Regions from separate parts of the Desulfitobacterium elongatum genome, predicted to be linked through region 3. Evidence: riboswitches for the same ligand, from Rfam matches in the RefSeq annotation. Region 3 holds a riboswitch; each other region holds the start of a gene.
The links. A riboswitch is a leader RNA that binds a small molecule or an ion and turns the genes downstream of it on or off. The one in region 3 is predicted to bind lysine.
Positions count from the first base shown of each region.

Region 1: another riboswitch for lysine. It lies ahead of ACZ42W_RS03625 (amino acid permease); the one in region 3 lies ahead of lysA (diaminopimelate decarboxylase).
Region 2: another riboswitch for lysine. It lies ahead of ACZ42W_RS15690 (transporter substrate-binding domain-containing protein); the one in region 3 lies ahead of lysA (diaminopimelate decarboxylase).

Region 1 is NZ_AP038772.1:799,423-803,870, reverse strand. Features, by position in the region: gene rpsT (30S ribosomal protein S20) at 149-421, shown strand; gene holA (DNA polymerase III subunit delta) at 505-1,506, opposite strand; partial or broken gene ACZ42W_RS03625 (amino acid permease) at 1,703-3,072, opposite strand; lysine riboswitch at 3,165-3,348, opposite strand; gene ACZ42W_RS03620 (ComEC/Rec2 family competence protein) at 3,529-4,448, opposite strand, start outside.
Region 2 is NZ_AP038772.1:3,312,172-3,316,619, reverse strand. Features, by position in the region: gene ACZ42W_RS15695 (substrate-binding domain-containing protein) at 1-904, opposite strand, end outside; lysine riboswitch at 1,278-1,459, shown strand; gene ACZ42W_RS15690 (transporter substrate-binding domain-containing protein) at 1,600-2,445, shown strand; gene ACZ42W_RS15685 (amino acid ABC transporter permease) at 2,530-3,312, shown strand; gene ACZ42W_RS15680 (amino acid ABC transporter ATP-binding protein) at 3,329-4,069, shown strand; gene ACZ42W_RS15675 (NusG domain II-containing protein) at 4,085-4,448, shown strand, end outside.
Region 3 is NZ_AP038772.1:54,361-58,808, forward strand. Features, by position in the region: gene ACZ42W_RS00305 (putative NPN-dependent ornithine cyclodeaminase) at 1-913, opposite strand, end outside; gene ybaK (Cys-tRNA(Pro) deacylase) at 1,192-1,671, opposite strand; gene ACZ42W_RS00315 (hypothetical protein) at 2,052-2,273, shown strand; lysine riboswitch at 2,395-2,569, shown strand; gene lysA (diaminopimelate decarboxylase) at 2,684-3,937, shown strand; gene ACZ42W_RS00325 (FeoA family protein) at 4,259-4,448, shown strand, end outside.

The DNA of each region.
Region 1 (4,448 bases), 750 kb from region 3:
ACATATAAGCTGCACTATACCTCAGAATCTTACGAATACATCGTAGCTTTAAGTAATTTTCTTTTTTCCTTGAAAATTTTAGGATTAAATGATAAAATGAAGTTCGCGTAATCTGTTGGGAAGATCGATCCAAAGGGGGTGACCATCAGTGCCAAATATTAAGTCTGCAATCAAAAGAGTTGAGTTGGCCAAAGTCCGCACCATTAAAAATGCGGCTGCTAAATCTACTTTACGCACAACGATTCGTCGTTTTGAAGAATCTTTAAGTACGGACGCAGAAACCGCGAAATCCGCGTTGAGTAAAGCTACCCGTGCTTTGGATAAGGCTTCTTCCAAAGGGTTAGTTCATAAAAACACGGCTGCCCGTAAGAAATCTCGCTTAACTAGACGTTTTGCGAAGCATTTTGCTCAAGTGGGTTAAGTCCTGTTCATAACGCAAATAAGAAACGACATAAAAAGAGAGTAGCATTGATTTGCTGCTCTCTTTTTAATGGGTTTGAAACTCTATAGGGTGCAAAACTTAGTAACCATGATCTCAAGCAGTAATTCGGCGTCCCCTTTGCCGGTTTTTATACCGACTTCCGTACCGAGGCATTCCTTCAAGCCCCAGGAAAGCTGTTCCCAGGTAAGCTTGGCTGACTTCTGCCAAATCTTTTGCGCCTCAAAGGGCTTTACTCCTAGTATGCGAGGGGCTTCATCAAGAACCCGCCCTTGCTCGCGCATAGCGTTTGCCCCTAGAAGCAGCCGAACTTGACGTGATAACAAGGTCAGGACTTTTAGGGGATGCTCTTCTCGTAAGACCTGATGGAGCTTTTGCAACGCAACTGCTGAGGAACGGGCTGCTACAGCATCCAGAAGTTCAAAAACAGTCGCCTCCAAGGTTTGGGGAACAATGGCTTTCACATCTTCTGTACGAATCATTTCTCGGTCCCCTACATATAAAACGAGCTTATCGAGTTCTTGGCTTAAGACGCCCACTTGATGTCCAGTCCACTCGAGAAAAAGTGTTCTTACCTCTGGTCGCATGGTTTTCCCACGGGCCTTCAGTTCACTCTCGAGCCAAACCTGCCAATCTTGGAGTCGCTTTGGGGTCCCAAATTCTAGGATGACTCCCGCTTTTTCGATGGCTTTATAAAATTTCCGTCCTCGATTCACACTTTGCGCAAGGAAGACAAGACACGTTCCTGGATTAGGATTTTCTAGATAAGGATAAAAGGGCTCTAAAGCATCCCCTTGACCCTCTTGAAAATAGGGAATATCCTCGACAATCAGTAATTTCCCACTAAAAAAGGAAACGGTATTTGCAATCTCCACGATTTGTTCCGGAGTCGCACTCCGTGCAGGTAAGGTTTCTATCCCACTTCCAGAGGGATCATTCACTAGATAATTTTCTTTAAGTACTTTGATTGCTTCTTGGATGAAGAACCGTTCCTCTCCATACCATAAGTAAACCGGAGGAACCTGATTCTTCGCTATGGCTTGGCGCACCTGTTCTACTTCCCGCATTTTTTGCCCCCTCCTACTCCACCATTTTAATGAAGAATCCTTTTAATTGCAATGAAGAAGAGTAGACACTCCATAGCACATAGGCCCTGTGTGTAAAAAGAAAAAACCCCTTCAACACGTGAAGGGGCAAAAGAAAGAGGAGGAGAAAAGAGATGTTCTCTCCTATTCTTACCAGAGTTAGGAATTTCATACCATATTATGAAAAAATATTTTCGAACGTCCTCACCTCTACTTCAAAATCACATTCTTCAAGAGGAATCAGTTTCGTTTTGTGTTTGATTTTATACGCTAACCAGACAACGAGGAACAAGACTAAGCCAATGTAGGATACAAGCATCGAGTTCCAGTCAATCCCGTCGGCTGAAAATGCTTGGTAGCCTTGTCCAATAATAATAAAGATACAGAGGATCAAAGCTAAGAGAGGCCCAAAGGGGAAGCCTGTTGCTAGAAAGGGGAGGTCACTTAAGTTACGGCCTTGGGCAATATACGCTTTACGGAAACGATAATGCGCGATGGAGACGTCACGATGAGTGCGTTAACAGGAACTCCCCTATTATCTAATTTCCCTAGGAATTTGGGTGCTTTGCCATCACGCGCTAAATCCCAGAGCATACGAGTCGAAGCGTATATGCCCGAGTTACCCGCTGATAATACAGACGTCAAGATGATTGCATTCATTAAAGAAGCAGCAAAGGCCAGACCCGCTCTTTCAAAAACAAGTGTAAAGGGGCTGACTGCAACCTCTCCACTTAAAAGGCGAGGGTCAGTAAACGGGATAATCATTCCAATGACGAAAATCGCTAAAATATAGAACAAGAGAATGCGCCAGAACACTGACTTAATTGCTTTTGGAATATCCTTCTTCGGATTTTCACTTTCGCCGGCGGTTACCCCAAGAAGCTCAGTTCCTTGGAAGGAGAACCCAGCAACCATGAAGACCCCTAGGATGGTAAAGAACCCGCCATTAAACGGACCTCCATCGGCGACAAAATTAGAAAATCCAATCGGATCCTTGCCCCCCATAATGCCAAGAATCATTAAAAATCCAGTGATAATAAAGATAATAACCGTCACAACTTTAATCATGGCAAACCAGAATTCCGCTTCACCAAAGCCTCTAACTGACAAATAATTGAGTAAGAACATCACAGCTAACGCAAGCGCACTCCAAAGAATAGAGGGGCTATTGGGGAACCAAAACTTCATAATTAGAACAACTGCAGCTAATTCGGCTGCGATGGTAATTGCCCAGTTATACCAGTAATTCCAGCCAATTGCAAAGCCAAAGGAAGGATCGACAAACTTTGCTGCATAGACGCGGAAAGAACCCGCTACCGGCATGAAAGCCGCCATCTCGGCGAGACTGGTCATTAAATAATAAACCATGATTCCAATACCTGCATAGGCAACAAGTGCTCCGCCAGGTCCAGCCTGGTGAATCGCACCACCACTTGCAAGAAACAAACCTGTTCCAATGGTTCCACCTAAGGAAATCATCGATAAATGGCGAGCCTTAAGATTTCTTTTTAATTGGTTCTGTGGAGCTGAGGCGCTCGAGTTTTCCATGAATTTAACACTCCTTTATGCTTAGAAAAAAACAATAAAAAACAGCAGTCAAAAAATCGACGCTGTTTATATTAATAAACCCGCTCAATTCTTCCGAAGATAGCTCTCCACCGTTTTTTTGAAAACGGGACAGTAATGTTCCTATTCGATAACATCACCAGCTTGAAATTCAAGGAAAATCCTCAAGCTTCGGCAACTTATCCTTTCAAACGTAGTCATCGATATTCCTGTATCTCGTCCGTTTTACTCTTATACGTTGCGACCTCTAACCCATCGGTGAATGAGGAAATATTTATATTATTTGTTGATATTTGTAACTTACCGTCGTAAGTATAATTTATAACGCAGAATCTTAAAATAGCAATTTTTATGAAAAAAGAGCCAACCCATCTTGAACATTTTTCCACTATCTAAAGCCCTTCGATTCAAAAGGTTAGGCTAAGACCGCCCACTCGACTATATCCTTCCGGGAAGAACCTCGATTCCTTCCTCATCCAGCCTTACTCGAATCGTTCCATTAACATCTGTGCGGTACACAGGAACCCGTCGTTCTTGCCAATACTGGAGCACTTCAGGTGTAGGATGACCGAAGGAGTTTTTCCCAACGGGAATAATAACCGCTCTGGGATCAATCTGGTTGAGCCAATCGAGATCTAACGAAAAACGACTTCCGTGATGAGGTACCTTGAAAAGATCAGCCGAGAAATCTTGACCGCTTTCTAGGATTTCCTTCATTTCCTCTGCTTCCATATCCGCGGTTAAGAGCACACTCTGACCAGCTCGGTTCAACAAGCGTACGACTATGGAATTATTATTCTCATCTGAGTGGGTATCCGTTAAAACCTCTCTCGGAGCTAAGACATTCAGTTCAATATCAGAATCTAAAACCAGCTGGTCCCCCGCTTCCAACCTCTCGATCTTTTTATTCGCCAAGAGTTTTATAAGTTTTGAAGTAAGTCCACTCTCTTCTCCCCAACTCTTTCCTTTCAGATCCCCTTCATCCCCTAGATTCTCTCCGCTGAGCCAGTCCCGTCCATCCTCTGGCACCCCGACCCAATCGACAGGGATCGTTTCTAATACTGCCGCTGCGCCCCCGACATGATCCGCATGAGAATGTGTCAGGATGAGCGCATCTAAATGTTTAATTCCAATTTGAAGAAGATAAGGTACAATAATCCGTTCCCCCGCATCAAATCGTTGACTCTGGGGTCCCGTATCTACCAAAATTCTCGTCCCTTTCGGGGTCTCAATCAGAATGCTATCCCCCTGCCCCACATCGATAAAGGTAACTTCGAGCACCCGTGGAGTATTCCAAGGACTCCATAGAACCAAGAGGACTATAAGAACGAGGGGCGCACGTTCTCCTTTGATCCCCA
Region 2 (4,448 bases), 1.6 Mb from region 3:
GCTGTATCGCAATCTGAAAAGCAGAAGAGTTTAATATATGAAGGATCATCTTCCATACTTCTGATTTGGTTACCTCATGCAAAGTGACCAAATCATAGCGTTCGTTAAAGAGGGGAATAAAATCAAGGCCCATCCGGTGGGCGGCAGATTGAACACCTATTCCCACATCCGCTTGACCATTGGCAACACAGCTCGCGACTCCAAAATGGGTTTGCTCTTCGTTTTCATAACCTAGAATTGCGGCGGGTGAGATTTTAGCGGCACGTAAGGCGGCATCCAGCCTTAAACGGGTGCCAGAGGCTTTTTGACGGTTTATAAATCGCACGTTGTCGTTCTGTAAGTCCTCCAAGGATTGAAGCTTCAAGGGGTTTCCAGGTTGCACTATCAGCCCCTGAACTCGTTGAACCAAGTTGATAAGAGTTACCGATTCTCCGGGAAGAACATAGTGAACGAAAGGTAGGTTATACTCTCCCGTTTTTTCATCCCAAAGATGGATTCCAGAGATATCGGCTTGACGGCGAAAAAGAGAAAGAAGCCCATCCATACTTCCTTTAAAAGAAAGATGGAAATCCATGGGGATAGAGGAATGCTTTAAAAAATCAGCAAGCAACTCGACAACGGGATCGTGGCTCCCAACAAAGTGTACATGCGAAGGAGTTAGAATCTCTGTAGGTATCATCTGATCAGAAACCAACGAATCCGCAGGATTGTGAAGTTGCGAAGTCTGATCTGGAGAAAGTCCTCCTTGAAGTGAGCGATAGAGGATCTCCGGATCGATACGAATTTGCCGGCCAATGCGTTGTACCGGAATTTCCCCACGCTTAATCAGTTCATAGAGGGTGTACTTTGACACCTTTAAGAGTCTTGCTGCTTCCTCGACAGTTAGGGGAGACAAGTTGTTCAATCTTTCACCTCCAGGATTTGAGATAAATATTACTATAGTGGTAGTTTTTACGGTCATTATAGATTAAATTGACTAACTATTCAAGAAAAATAGTTGGATTTGGTTTGATTCAGTTGGATTAAGTTTGATTAAGTTAGATTTGGTTTGACTAATTACCTTTTTCAGTTCATCATCGAGTTCAAGCGATATATCGTAGTACTTTGCCTTGAAAGGGTAACGGATTAAAACCATAGGAAACATATTAATACCACTAATCTAAGTGGTATCGATGTGTTTTTGGTGTTTTTCCTATGGAAAAACCTCAAAGCTAGGTTGACAGAAATAATATGTTACTGTAGAGTAAATGTATAATTTAATAAGGCCTCACTCTTATAGGTGAGGTAGAGGCGCGACATTTAACAGTCTTTAGTGGAGTTTGAGACGCAGTGATACTAAGGAGAAGGAAAGGTCGCCGAAGCTTGTAATAATCTCATTGTTACATGCTGGGTCTGCAGTTAAGAATTGCAGGACTGTCTCAATAAGCTTCCCAGTTTATTGAGTTGTGCTATCTCATTTGGGATAAGAAGGGGGAATTAGGGGCAACTATACATATGCGACCTGAGTTCAACTCAGGTCTTTTTTGTTTAGTAAAATGCCTAAAGAATTTAAAAATACAACAAACTATTATTTTTATAGAAAAGAAGGAGAGGATTATCATGAGAAAAAAATTATCATTATTTTTAGCACTGTCTCTATCCGTGATGATGTTATTAACAGGATGCGGATCAAGTAGTAATTCAGAAAGCGCAAAGGCCCCTGCCGCTGCAAAAGGAACCTTCAAGGTAGGCCTTGAAGCTGGATATGCACCCTTCAACTGGACTCAAAAGGATGCATCCAACGGAGGGGTTAAGATTGATGGCAATGCAGAATATGCTGGTGGATATGATGTAGAAATCGCTAAAAAAATTGCTGCAGGTTTAGGAAAAGATTTAGTTATTGTTAAAACGGAATGGGATGGCCTTGTCCCAGCATTAACTTCTGGCAAAATTGATGCAATCATCGCAGGTATGTCACCCACAGCAGAACGTAAGCAAACCATCGACTTTTCAAATATCTACTATAAATCAGATTTAGTCATGGTTGTTAAAAATGGCGGGAAATTTGATGGGGCTACTTCCATTCAAGATTTTAAAGGGGCAAAAATAACTGCGCAACTCAACACCTTCCACTATACAGTAATCGATCAGATTAAAGGTGTAGATAAGAAGCAAGCTATGGATAACTTCCCTGCAATGAGAGTTGCTCTCGAATCAGGAATAATTGATGGCTACGTGTCTGAACGCCCAGAAGGCGTAAGCGCCTCTGCTGCCAATAAGAACTTCAAGATGGTAGAATTTAAAGACGGTTTTGTTACATCACCAGATGATACGGCAATCGCTGTAGGTGTCGCAAAAGGTAGTGAATTAACTCCAAAAATCAATGAAGTCTTAGCAGGAATCTCAGACAAAGATCGTACAAGTATTATGGATACTGCTATTAAGAATCAACCAGCAGCAAAATAAGAATTACTGCGGCTGAATAAAGATCATTGAAACCGGCTACATTTAATGCAGTCGGTTTTATGATGTTTTTTAAGGAGGAAAAATATGTCCTTAGAGTGGGTAATAAAAATTCTTTCAAATAACTGGCCAATGTTCCTTCGTGGGGCAGGTGTGACCTTAGTAGTTTCTATAATTGGTACTATTATAGGTTCGGTAATTGGCTTATTAATTGGGGTAATCCGTACAATTCCGATGCCTGAACGTGGGCCAAAAAGGTTTATTCTCAAAGTTATTAATACGATTCTTTCAGCCTATATCGAATTCTTCCGTGGGACCCCAATGATTGTACAAGCAATGGTTATCTATTATGGTTCTGCACAGGCCTTTGGTATACAAATGAACCAGTTCGTGGCAGCAATCTTTATTGTATCCATCAACACTGGGGCCTATATGTCAGAGATTGTTCGCGGCGGTATTGTTTCAATCGATCGAGGACAATTTGAAGCTGCTCATGCTATCGGAATGAATCATGTTCAAACGATGGTCAATGTTGTACTACCTCAAGTTATTCGTAATATTTTACCGGCAACGGGTAATGAATTCGTCATTAATATTAAAGATACTTCCGTGCTTAATGTAATTGCAGTATCGGAGCTATATTTCCAAACCAAATCCGTCGCAGGGAATAACTTCAGATATTTCGAATCTTTTTTCGTGGCATGTATTCTCTATTTTATCATGACCTTTACAGTTACACGGATTTTGCGTTATATTGAAAGAAGGCTTGAGGGTCCAGAGAATTTCATTATGATTGGCAATCAAATGCAGGTAGAAACAACTGAAGATATGCTGCGTCGAATGAAAAATAGCGATGGGAACAAATATTAGAGAAGGAGGAGAGACTTTGGAAAAGGTAATTGATATCCAACATCTAAGCAAATCCTTTGGAACGAATGAAGTGTTGAAAGACATTGATTTTTCGGTAAGAAAAGGAGAAGTGGTCTGCATCATTGGCTCCTCCGGATCGGGAAAGTCTACTCTGCTTCGTTGCATTAATCTCCTGGAAAAACCAAGTGGGGGCCAAATCATCTATAACGGAGAAAATATCTTAGATGATCAACATGATATCTACGCCTACCGAACGAAGTTGGGCATGGTATTCCAACAATTTAACTTGTTTAATAATCATAATGTATTAAGCAACTGTGTCGTGGGGCAGATAAAATTGTTGAAACGTTCCAAAGCTGAGGCTGAAAGGGTTGCTATGAAATATCTGACAGTCGTTGGAATGGAACAATATATTAACGCAAAACCAAGACAGTTGTCAGGTGGACAAAAGCAACGTGTGGCTATTGCTCGTGCACTTTCGATGGATCCAGATGTTATGTTGTTTGATGAACCAACTTCAGCCCTGGATCCTGAAATGGTAGGAGAAGTATTAAAAGTTATGAAGGAACTTGCTGAAACGGGCCTTACCATGTTAGTAGTGACTCATGAGATGGGATTTGCAAAGGAAGTATCTGATCGTGTAGTATTTATGGATAAAGGAGTTATTGCTGAAGAAGGAAGTCCCGAGCAAATCTTCAATAATCCAACCCAAGAGCGGACCCGGGAATTTTTAAAACGCACCTTGACACAGATGTAATAAGGAGAAGGCTACATGTGCAATAAGGATAAGTCAAAAATTAAGATATCCCGTAGAACTTTTCTAAGAGGAAGTGTTGCAGCTATTGCTTTGTTAACTACAGGAGGTTTATTAGCCGGCTGTAATCGGGGTTCGAAGGGATCTGACCAAAGGGTAGCTGTAATTACTCAGAATAAGCAACAAGTTGAGAGCATTAACCTTGCCTCTGAAAAGGAAACTAGAGAAATACAACTCAAGGGAGTTAATGTTGTCGTTCAAGTAGAGCCAGGAAGAATTCGGTTCTTAAAATCAGATTGCCGAGATCAAATTTGTGTAAAGGCAGGATGGTTGAATAAAGAAGGGGATTTAGCTGCATGTCTGCCAAACAAAGCCATAATAG
Region 3 (4,448 bases):
TATTCCCCGCAGCTATGGTATGGAGTTGAGTAGCCAGACAAATTAAGGTGGTTGCTTTCCGAGTATGTTTTCGCATCTCATCTTGCGCTTCATAGACATTGGGGAGTACAGGGGGAAGTGGGCCATCATCGCGAATGGAGCCAGCTAAGACTATAGGAACTTTTCTTTTCAAGGCGGAATAAACGACACCTTCAGTAACGTTCGATGAATCTATAAGATTTCCCAAGGAGCCTGCCTTACGAGCCAGGTTAATTATATCGAGATGATTGTAATGCCCATTGGGCTGGGATTCCTGGGTGTAGGTATTTTGGCCTAGAGCGGTCCCTAGGATGCTCGCCTCAAGGTCGTGGGTAGCCATTGCGTTTCCCGCAAGGATCGCATTCACATACCCTTTATCGATTAAAGCTGCGAGTGCCGCCCGAGAATCGTAATCAAAGACGACTGCAGGACCCAAGACCCAGACAATATAGCCCTGCTCCTTTTCATGGCGCAATAAGTCATAAAGATTATTATAATCTTTTGAATAGGCCGTCTCACGGGAACGACCGGAGCGGAAAGCAAAGACATCGGTATTGCCATCCTTCGAGGCAAAGCCTTCAGCATAGACATAGATTCCTTCGCTCCCATCCTCTGTTCGTCCAAGAACAACACGATCTCCCATTTTGAGATTGCGAAATTCAATGATTTGGATGGAACCATCTTGAAGGAGAACTGGGACACAGTCCATTCGACTCTGCGAGGCAAGAATCCATTGGTCGTTAATCTTAAAATACTCGGGATAGATCGACATTGCATGGAAATTCGCAGGGGCGACTCCATCCTGAAGGACTTCAGCGAGGAAGGCATTTGGAGCACTTGCAAAAGGTTCGCGATTGAGATCAGGCGGGATAAAATGGGGAAGCTTAAAGCTCATAGAAATTCTCTCCTTTGAAACAGTTGTCTATAAACGCTAGTCTATCGATATTATATACAACTTGATTCACATCATATGTATTAAGTGAGATAAGAATTAGACGATGTGTTATAAGTCTGGATCTGAAACGCCTTTGCCATAGTGAAGCCTATGACCTAGAAGATAAATCGCGACTCCCGATAGATGGCAAGGTATAACAGATGAGAGTAAATAAATGAGCGTGAACACTGGGTAAGACATAAAAAAGGAATCCTTGAGGATTCCTTTTTTGGTATACATTATGAGGGATTAGATATTGGGCCGGGTTTTCCCTGAGTTACTCTGAGCAAATCCTGGGATAAGGCAAAGATCTGTAGGCCCCGTGTTCCAGCACTTAGGGCTATTTTTTCTTGGGTTAGAATATCTTCTTGAAAGTAGACTGGATATTTCTTTTTGGTTCCAAGAGGAGATACTCCTCCTCTAATGTAACCGGTAAGGGGTTGGACGTCCTTGAGATGGACCACTTCTACTTTTTTGTTACCACTCACTTGTGCTAAGGACTTCAGATTAAGTTCATAATGAGCGGGAATGCAGGCAATCAAAACTCCGGTCTTATCTCCACGGGCTACAAGCGTCTTATAGATCAGCTCTGGAGGCATACCGACTTTCTGCGCAACGCTGACTGCAGAAAGATCAGACTCATCGACTTCATAGGGAATGAGTTTATAAGGAATTCCAGCCTGGTCAAGAATCCGGGCCGCATTTGTTTTTTGAGCCATAGTAATACATCCTTTCTGTGAAATCCTTTCCAGAATTCCTATCTTAGACTCACTATAGGAAAAGCAAGGTTCGCCGTCAAGTCAAAAGGCTTGCAGTTTGAGGAAAAGGGAATTATAGCATGATTCTTCCAATTCTCTTGGGTCTTATTGTCGGGCAACCGATAAGGAAACGAATTAATGAAACGAACTTTAAGAAACTTGTATAATGCTTTGCTTTTTATTATAGGAATCACCTCAGTGTGGGAGCCAGTAAAAATCTTTTTGTCTTGAATGGCGAACATCTTTTTAACGATAAAGGGCATTCTAAAAGCAGAGAAGTATTTAGGGATTTCGACTTTTAAGTTTTTTAAGCGTTTGTAGTACAAGGAGGGATATCTAATATGGATGATGATAAGAACAGCGGAAAAGAATTGAATCGTCAGATTTGGGAACCCGCTGGAGTGGTGAGTGTGTCAAATGACTCAAAGGGCATGAATTATGGGGCCAACTCAAAAGAGACTAAAAAAGGGGGACAGCTCACCTTAGAAGTGGAAGAAGTGCTTCATAATAAAGGGATCATGGAAAACTTGGCTGAGAATACGTCCAAGGATAATCTCCATTAGAAAAACTCCACGAAGAATTTTAGAAGGATTTTCTTTAGGATTTTTCTTCCAAAAAGAAAACTTTTGATGGTATGTTGACATAGACTATGACTTGTCGCATAATAGATAAATAATTCATAAAGTGAATGATAGAGGTGCGGTGAATTAAGAGTAATTATCCTGAGCAGGTCAGCAATGAAGGATAAAGAAAGGAATCACTGCCGAAGCGAAGGTTGTAGACAAAGGACCTTTAGCTGGTCTTGTATTGAAAAAATGCAAGACTGTCATCGGATATCCGGTGGAGTGCTATCTCGTATAGTAAAAGGTAAAAGCCAATACTTTTGCCTTATGGCGGTTACGAGCATGCTCGTAACCGCTTTTTAATAAAGACGGGGCGCGACCATTCACCAAAGTAAGGAGAGGAACGGATTATGGCCGAGAGAGAATTACCGTTTAGCCAAGAACAAATTAAAGAAATTATTGCACAGTATGGGACACCTTTTCATATCTACGATGAACAAGCCATCCGTGATAATGCACGGAGGCTCAATGCTGCTTTTTCCTGGGCTCCTGAATTTAAGGAGTATTTTGCGGTAAAGGCTCTCCCCAATCCTCATATTCTGAGGGTTCTCCAAGAAGAAGGTTTTGGAGCGGATTGCAGTTCACTCGCAGAGTTGATCCTTGCTGAAAAGGTACACATCTGTGAGGAGAACATAATGTTTACCTCGAATAATACTCCCGCTGAGGAGTATGAAAAAGCAAGGGAACTATGGGCAATTATTAACCTTGATGATATTAGCCATATTGATTATCTTGAGAAACACACTGGAATACCGGAGCTGATTTCTTTCCGCTATAATCCTGGCCCGCTTCGTTCAGGGGGAAATTCCATCATTGGGAATCCTGAGGATTCAAAGTATGGGTTGACAAAGGAACAATTATTTCAAGCGTATGAAATCGTTAGAGAAAAGGGTGCACAACGGTTCGGACTCCATACGATGGTCGTTTCAAACGAATTGAATCCAGATTACTATATAGAAACAGCACAAATGATATTTGATTTGGCCCTTGAGTTGAAGGAGAAAATCGGGATCCGACTTGAATTCGTAAACTTCGGAGGAGGAATCGGAATTCCCTACCGTCCGGAAGAAGAACCCGTCAATCTAGAGTATCTGAGCGAAGGTATCAGAAAAGCATATGAAGAGAAGATTATTCCTAACGGTTTAGATCCTTTGAGAATATCTATGGAATGTGGACGAGTGATTACGGGTCCTTATGGTTATCTTGTAACTGAAGTTCTGCACAAGAAAGATATTTATAAAAATTACGTCGGTCTTGATGCGAGTATGGCGGATTTAATGCGTCCGGGGATTTATGGAGCTTATCATCATATCACCGTAATGGGAAAGGAAAACCGGGCAAAAGATCATGTCTATGATGTAACAGGAGGGCTATGCGAGAATAACGATAAATTCGCTGTGGATCGCGAACTTCCTCAAGTGGATATCGGGGATATTGTGGTCATTCATGACACAGGCGCACACGGGCATGCCATGGGCTTTAACTATAATGGGAAACTACGTCATGCAGAGTTATTACTCAAACCCGATGGTAGCGTGAAACTCATCCGCCGGGCCGAAACCATTGAAGATATCTTCGCTACACTTGATTTTTCCAATCTCTAAGTCCTTAATTTTACTGGAATGAAAGTAAATTCCCTTTATTCAACAAGCGACTACAGGAGCAAGTCTCCTGTAGTTTTTGTTCATTAATGAGAAGGTGATGCCCTAATTTTGGAGGTCGTACAAGCCAGAGAAAGTCATATGTTCTGCTGTTTAATTCACCTCGGATTAATTCCTAGAAAAAAAGTATGAATTAAGATTGACAAGATAAGCTCATTGGAATTATACTATGGTTAGTAACGAGAATCGTTATCAATAAGAAACTTAAAATAGTCACAAACATAAAGCTGATTTCAAATGGATTTGATGGGAGGAGAGATAATTATGACTCTTGATACTGTAAAACGAGGTCAATCCTTTACCATAACAGACATTGCTAGTGATTCGGTTCGCGCTCAGGCAATCCGCTTTGGAATTGGTACTGGGGAATGGCTGGTCTGCGAAGAAGTTGTGCCTGCAGGACCTATAGTTGTCCGAAAGAACCGCCAGCTTATTGCGATGGGGCGTAGCCTAG